2 regions of the Arthrobacter sp. 05T47 genome follow, and region 1 is predicted to be linked to the other one. Evidence: riboswitches for the same ligand, from Rfam matches in the RefSeq annotation. Region 1 holds a riboswitch; the other holds the start of a gene.
What was found. A riboswitch is a leader RNA that binds a small molecule or an ion and turns the genes downstream of it on or off. The one in region 1 is predicted to bind thiamine pyrophosphate.

Region 2: it holds a riboswitch for thiamine pyrophosphate, as region 1 does, so the genes downstream of both, thiC (phosphomethylpyrimidine synthase ThiC) here and thiO (glycine oxidase ThiO) in region 1, are expected to answer to the same signal.

The regions. Positions count from the first base shown of each region.
Region 1 covers NZ_JBFTKG010000021.1:64,315-68,765, reverse strand. The annotation lists gene AC1DEY_RS15035 (RNB domain-containing ribonuclease) at 1-1,213, opposite strand, end outside; gene AC1DEY_RS15030 (ferritin-like fold-containing protein) at 1,255-1,926, shown strand; gene AC1DEY_RS15025 (thiamine phosphate synthase) at 1,997-2,704, opposite strand; TPP riboswitch at 2,731-2,851, shown strand; gene thiO (glycine oxidase ThiO) at 2,845-4,170, shown strand; gene thiS (sulfur carrier protein ThiS) at 4,167-4,403, shown strand; gene AC1DEY_RS15010 (thiazole synthase) at 4,409-4,451, shown strand, end outside.
Region 2 covers NZ_JBFTKG010000026.1:21,414-23,778, reverse strand. The annotation lists gene thiC (phosphomethylpyrimidine synthase ThiC) at 1-1,011, opposite strand, end outside; TPP riboswitch at 1,007-1,114, opposite strand; gene AC1DEY_RS16600 (GNAT family N-acetyltransferase) at 1,192-1,692, shown strand; gene AC1DEY_RS16595 (amidohydrolase family protein) at 1,696-2,365, shown strand, end outside.

The DNA.
Region 1 (4,451 bases):
CCAATGCCAGCCGCTCCAGCTTTGCGGCGAGCTGGTCCGAGGTGCCCATGATCGCCGGAAGGGACGGCAGGGCCGCCCGGGCCCAGTCCGGAACCTCGGTGCCGCTGCTCAGGGCTTCACAGATCACCAGCACGAAGCGGTCCACCAGCCGCCGCAAAGGCGCCGTGGAATGGGCGTAGGCGGCGCCGATGGCTGACTGTACGGCGGCTTGGGGTACCGTCCCGTCGAAGTGCGTGTACCCGGCGCCACGGAAAAGCATGCCGGCCGAATGCACAATGGCCAGCTGCCGGGGGTCGGTGGGGTCCAGGGTCCGCAGGTACTCGCCGTAGCCCATTTCTCCGTCCCAGGGCTTGCCAAGGGCGTGGGTCTGGCGGTGGAAATGCCGCAGCGACGCCTCGTCCGGGGCGGGCATGGTCCGCAGGATGCCGACCTTGCCCTGGAGCATGAGCGCGGCGGCCGCCATTCCGGTCATGAGGGAAATCTGGGCGTTCCAGTCCTCCACCGGCAGCGGCGGGGCCGCCACGATCCGGTAGCCGCCGTCGGGCAGTTGCTGGATTTCCTGTTCGGGCATGTTCAGGCTTGCCCCGCCGCGCAGGCGTTCGAGTTCCACCCGCTTGATGCCTACCTCTTTGAGCAGCTGCAGCACGGGCGTGGCCGTGCCGGCGTCGAGGTCGGCCTGGACGGCCTTGTAGCTGAGTTTTGCGCGGCTGCGGACCCGGGCCCGGCGCACAAGGACCGATGTCACCTCTGCCGCGGCGTCGAGCCCGAACTCCCAGACGAACGCGGAGCACAGCTGACCTGCGAGCAGGCTGCCGGCGGCCTCGCTGATGATCTCCGGATGCAGCGGAATCCTTCCGTCGGGGGTGTAGAAGGTCTGCCCGCGGCGCCGGGTCTCGGCGTCGAGCGCCCCGCCCGGGGCGACAAACGACGGGACGTCGGCGATGGCGTAAAACACCTTGTAGCCCTCGTCATCCCGTTCGATGAACAGGGCCTGGTCGAGGTCGGTGGACGATGCCGGGTCGATGGTCACGAACTCGACATGCGTGAGGTCCAGGTCCGGGAGCTTGTGCTCGGCCACGGCCGCCGCGGCGTCGCGCAGCACGTCCTCGGGGAACGGGCCGGGCAGTTCCAGCGTGGTGCGCAACGCCTTGAGGGCCCCGGCCAGCTGGTTCTGCTGCTCGTGGACACTGGGGGTCAGGCGATGATGGGACACGAAAATCAGGGTAGCCCGATTTCCGCCATTAGTCTTGGATCATGAGCGCAACTCCGGAGGATCCTGCCCTCTACAACAGCTTCCTGGCGGATCTGCTGGGAGTGATGGCGTACGGCGAGCTTTCCGCCTTCGAACGGCTCTCTTCCAGTGCCGGATATTCGCCCACGCTGCGTGACCGTGCCGTGCTGGGCAGGATGGCGGTGGCCGAGTTCCAGCACTACGAACTCATCCGGGCCCGGCTCGAGGATATGGGCCTGGACACGGAGGCTGCCATGCTGCCGTTCCAGCCCTCGGTGGACTTCTTCCATGAGCGCACACGCCCGGCGGACTGGTACGAAGCGCTCATGAAGGCCTACGTGATCGACACTGTCTCCGCGGACTTTTACAGCGCCGTCGGCGTGTACGTCGACGCCGGGACCCGGGAGCTGATCGCACAGGTCCGCTCCACCGGCGAGTCCACGGGTGTGCTGCAGGAGCGACTCAAGGCGGCCCTGGCCGATGACCCCCGGCTGGCGTCACGCCTGGCGCTGTGGGCCCGGCGCCTGCTGGGCGAGGTCCTGACCCATGCCCAGCGGGTGAGCCTTGAGCACGCATTCCTGGGCGGGCTGTCGGGACTGGACGACGCGGACGCCAGGGCGCTGGTGGTGGGCCTGACGGCCGAGCTCGCAGCGAACCACGCGCGAAGGATGGCGGGACTGGGGCTCCCCGGCTAGGTTCACTGCCCGGGACGGCCCGGTTCATGGCGGGGAACCTGCTCAGGAGTCAGCGTTCAGGAATCAGCGTTCAGGAGTCAGTGGCGTCCAGCGCCGCCAGCAGTGCACCGGCCGCGTGGGCCGGATCGTCGGCGTCGGTGATGGCCCGGACCACCACGATCCGCCGGGCGCCGGCGTCGACTACCTGCTCCACGTTGCCGAGGTCGATCCCGCCGATGGCAAACCACGGCAGCAGGCTTTCCGTCGGGCCGTCGGGGTTTCCGGCACCCTCGGCGTTCGCCTGGCCGGTCGCCTGGGCGGCGTAACGCACCAGGTCGAGGCCGACGGCGGCGCGTCCCGGCTTGGTGGGAGTCGCCCATACTGGCCCCACACAGAAGTAGTCCAGTCCCTTGCGGCCGGGAGAAGCAGCCACGGCTGCGTCCACCTGTTCAGGGGTGTGGGTGGACAGGCCGATCACGGCGTCTTTGCCCAGGAAGCCGCGGGCTGCGTCCAGCGAAATGTCCTTCTGGCCGATATGGAACACCGGGGCCCCGGACAGGGAGGCGATGTCCGCCCGGTCGTTGACGGCCCACAGCCGTCCGTGGCGCTGCGCCGCGGCGTGCAGGACTTCGAGGAGTTCCAGTTCCTCGGCCGCCTCGAGCGACTTGTCGCGCAGCTGGATGATGTCCACTCCGCCGGCGAAGGCGGCGTCCACGAAGTCCTCGAAGTCGCCGCGGTCCCTGCGGGCGTCGGTGCACAAGTAGAGGCGGGCGGTGGTGTGGAGGTGGTCCTGGCTCATGGGACCAGCCTAGTTCCTCTAAACTGGGCGCATACCGCGGGAGCCCGCAGCAGCCATGGAGCCGCTGCCCGGCTGAGAGGGCGTCAGAGCCGACCGCTTGACCTGATCCGGCTAGTACCGGCGTAGGGAAGGAATTTTTCATGGGCACGCAAGTAGGCTCACAAGCCGGCCGTGAAGCCGTGGCCGCAGATGACGCCACCGCCCGGGATTGTTACACCGGAGCCGTATCCACTGACGGAATCACCGCAGGGGACGTCACCGCAGACGTTGCCGTGATCGGCGGCGGGGTGATCGGCCACGGCATCGCCTTCGAGGCCAGCCGCGCGGGCCGGTCCGTGGTCCTGATCGATGATGTTCCCGGTACAGGAGCGAGCTGGGCCGCGGCCGGCATGCTCGCCCCTGTCAGCGAGCTGCACTACCAGGAGGAGCAGCTGCTGGAACTGATGCTCGAGTCTTCCCGGCTGTGGCCCGGATTCGCGGCCGGGCTCGACGCCGGTCCCGCCGGCCAGGACTCCCGGACGGGTACCGGGTATTTGACGACCCCGACCCTCGCCGTCGGGGCGGACGCGGCGGACCGGCGCGCGCTCGCGGACCTGAGGGAAGTCCAGAAAGCCTCCGGCCTCAGCGTGGAACCGCTGACAGTGCGCGAGGCACGGGGCCGGGAGCCCCTGCTGAGCCCCGGCATCTCGTGTGCCTTCGACATCCCGGCCGACCACCAGGTGGATCCCCGCCTGCTGATCGCCCGGATTGCCGGCGTCCTGGCCGCGGAGGACCGCGGCAGCTTCATCCGGCGGCGCGCTGCAGGGCTGCTGTGGCAGGACGGCAACGTTGCAGGGGTCCGCCTCGATGGCGGCGGTACCGTACGCGCCGCGGAAACCGTGGTCGCCAACGGGCTCGGCGCCGCCGATCTTGATGAATTGCCCGCCGGGCTCACCCTGCCGCTGCGGCCCGTCTACGGTGACATCCTCCGGCTCCGCGTGCCCGCGCACCTGCAGCCGCTGCTCACTGCCACCGTGCGGGGGATGGTGCGCGGGGTCCCGGTGTACATCGTGCCCCGCCAGGACGGCACCGTGGTGATTGGCGCCACCCAGCGCGAGGACGGCCCGTCGGATCCCCAGGCCGTGTCGGCCGGCGGCGTCTACCAGCTGCTGCGGGACGCCCAGCAGCTGGTGCCCGCCGTCGCCGAACTCGAGCTCCTGGAAGCCACGGCGCGGCCCCGGCCAGGCACGCCGGACAACGCCCCGCTGCTGGGCCGGGTTGCCCGCCCGGACGGCGGGGATGTCCCCGGACTCATCATCGCCACAGGTTTCTTCCGGCACGGCGTCCTGCTCACCCCGGCGGCTGCCGCCGTATGCCGCCAACTCATGGACGGGACGCCGGACCCGCGCTGGGCCGGTTTCCGCCCCGACCGTTTTTCCCGCATCCCGGACACGTCCGGGGACAGTCCCAAGAAGGAAGCAGCATGAACATCAGACTGAACGGAACGGAGCAAAGCGTCGCCGACGGCGCCTCCGTCAGCACCCTCGTCAGCCAGCTCACGGGCCGGAGCATCGGCCCCGACGGCCAGGCCGCCGACGGCCGGAAACTCGGTGTCGCCGTGGCCCGCAACGCCGAAGTGGTGCCGCGCAGCCAGTGGCACGCCACGGCGCTCGCCGACGGCGACGACGTCGAACTTGTCACGGCAGTCCAGGGAGGATGACCAGCATGAACGAGACCACACTGGCAGGAACACCGGCCGTGCAGGCGC
Region 2 (2,365 bases), on a different contig from region 1:
GCACAGCTCGTCGAAGTGGGTGTACAGGAAGTTCTCCTGGTGGTGCGCCAGGCACCAGCCGGCCATGATGGAGCCGCCGCGGGAGACGATGCCGGTGACCCGGTTGGCCGTCAGGGGCACATAGCGCAGCAGCACCCCGGCGTGGATGGTCATGTAGTCCACGCCCTGCTCGCACTGTTCGATCACGGTGTCCCGGAAGATCTCCCAGGTTAGGGCGTTGGCCTCACCGTTGACCTTCTCCAGCGCCTGGTAGATCGGGACGGTGCCGATGGGCACGGGGGAGTTGCGGATGATCCACTCGCGCGTGGTGTGGATGTCATCACCGGTGGAGAGGTCCATCACCGTGTCCGCGCCCCACTGCGTGGCCCACTGGAGTTTGTCGACCTCCTCGGCGATGGAGCTGGTCACGGCCGAGTTGCCGATGTTGGCGTTGATTTTCACCAGGAACGCCTTGCCGATGATCATCGGCTCCGATTCGGGGTGGTTGACGTTGTTAGGAATGATCGCGCGGCCCGCGGCCACCTCGCTGCGCACCAGCTCCACATCGCAGTTCTCGCGCAGCGCGACGAACCGCATTTCCTGGGTGATGACGCCGTCGCGGGCGTAGCGCATCTGCGTGACGGTCCTGCCCTCGACGGCGCGGCGCGGCACCGGGCGCCCGCCCTGCCATTCGGCCGACGCCGCACCCCGGCGGACCGCCGACTTGCCGTCATCGAGAAGCTCCCGTTCCCGGCCGGCGTAGGGTTCGGTGTCCGCCCTCGCCTCGATCCAGGGAGCCCGGAACGGCTCCAGCCCGCGGACCGGATCGCTGCCCGGGCCGGCCGTGCGGTAGACCCGGAACGGAGCGTTCGCGACACCGCCCGGGGAGGGTTCCAGGGCGATCTCGGTCACCGGGACGCGGATGCCGTGCTCCGGATCCGCGGTGAAGGCCAGCGAGTGGGACTTCAGCGACTGGGTAGTGACTGCTGGCTTCTTTTGGGCAGGGCTGTGCTGTGTTTCTGTGGTGCTCAAAGGATTACTCACTTCCTTCGCCGGCATTACCCGGACAGGTTCAACGGTCGCAGGCTGCGCTAGCCCGATCTCAGCCCCTGCAAGGGCACCCGTGTGGTCGTARACGAAGCTACCACAGGCCCWCYGGAAGCCTGCCGAGTGTGACGGCAMCCGGCCAGGCGGCAGTGTTAGCGTGGAATWGTGACTCTGCCCRGGSCCGTGCCCCGCACCAGGACGGCGACGCCGGAAGACCTCGCGGCGCTGCCGGTTCTCGAGGCCGCGGCCGACCGCCTCCTTGAAGCGGCATTGGGGAACCAGGCGCTCCCGTCCCCGGAAATGACGACGCCGGTTGAGCCGCTCTTCGTACTGGTCGCCGGAAGCCCGCCTGTGGGATTCGCCCGCGTGGACGAAGTCGGCAGCCAGGCCCACCTGGAACAACTCTCCGTACATCCGGACTCTGCCGGACGGGGGATTGGGCGGTCCTTGGTTCACKCGGCCATCGACGCGGCCCGSGGCCGGGGCTATGCATGGATGACGCTGTGCACTTTCGCGGACGTTCCGTTCAATGCCCCGTTTTACGCAAGCTGCGGCTTTGAGGAACTCGCCGAGCCGGGGCCGGCATTGGSCGCCCTGCGGATCCACGAAGCGCAACTGGGCCTGGATGGGCTGGGCCGGCGGATCGTCATGCGGATTAGGCTGTAGGCCATGACCAGCATCATCGAGTTCACCGGCCCCATCCTCACCGCGGCGGACCAGGAACGCCGCGGGCTCTGGGCGGTGGACGGCCTGCTGACCTTCGACCGTCCCGCCGACGCGCCGGACCGCGTGCTGGACGGCTGGGTCMTGCCCGGGYTCGTGGACGCACACTGCCACATCGGCCTTGGCCCGGGCGGGGACGTCTCCGAGGCCACCGCKGAATCCCAAGCCCTGGCGGACCGCGACGCCGGGACGCTGCTGGTCCGCGATGCCGGCGCCGTCCACGACACCCGCTGGCTCCAGCAGCGCCAGGACCTTCCCCGGATCATCCGCTCCGGCCGGCACATCGCCAGGGCCCGGCGCTACCTGCGCGGCCTGGCCGTCGAGGTCGAGCCCGGCGATCTCGTCGAGGCCGTACGGAAGCAGGCCCGTGCAGGCGATGGCTGGGTCAAGCTGGTGGGGGACTGGATCGACCGCGACGTCGGCGACCTCGCCGCCAGCTTTCCGGCCCGCACGGTCAAGGACGCCATCCAGGCCGCCCACGATGAAGGGGCCCGCGTCACCGCGCACTGCTTCGCCGAAAACACCCTGGATGACATGCTCGACGCCGGGATCGACTGCATCGAGCACGCCACCGGATTGCTGCCGCGGCACCTGCCGCGCTTCCTCGAACAGGGCG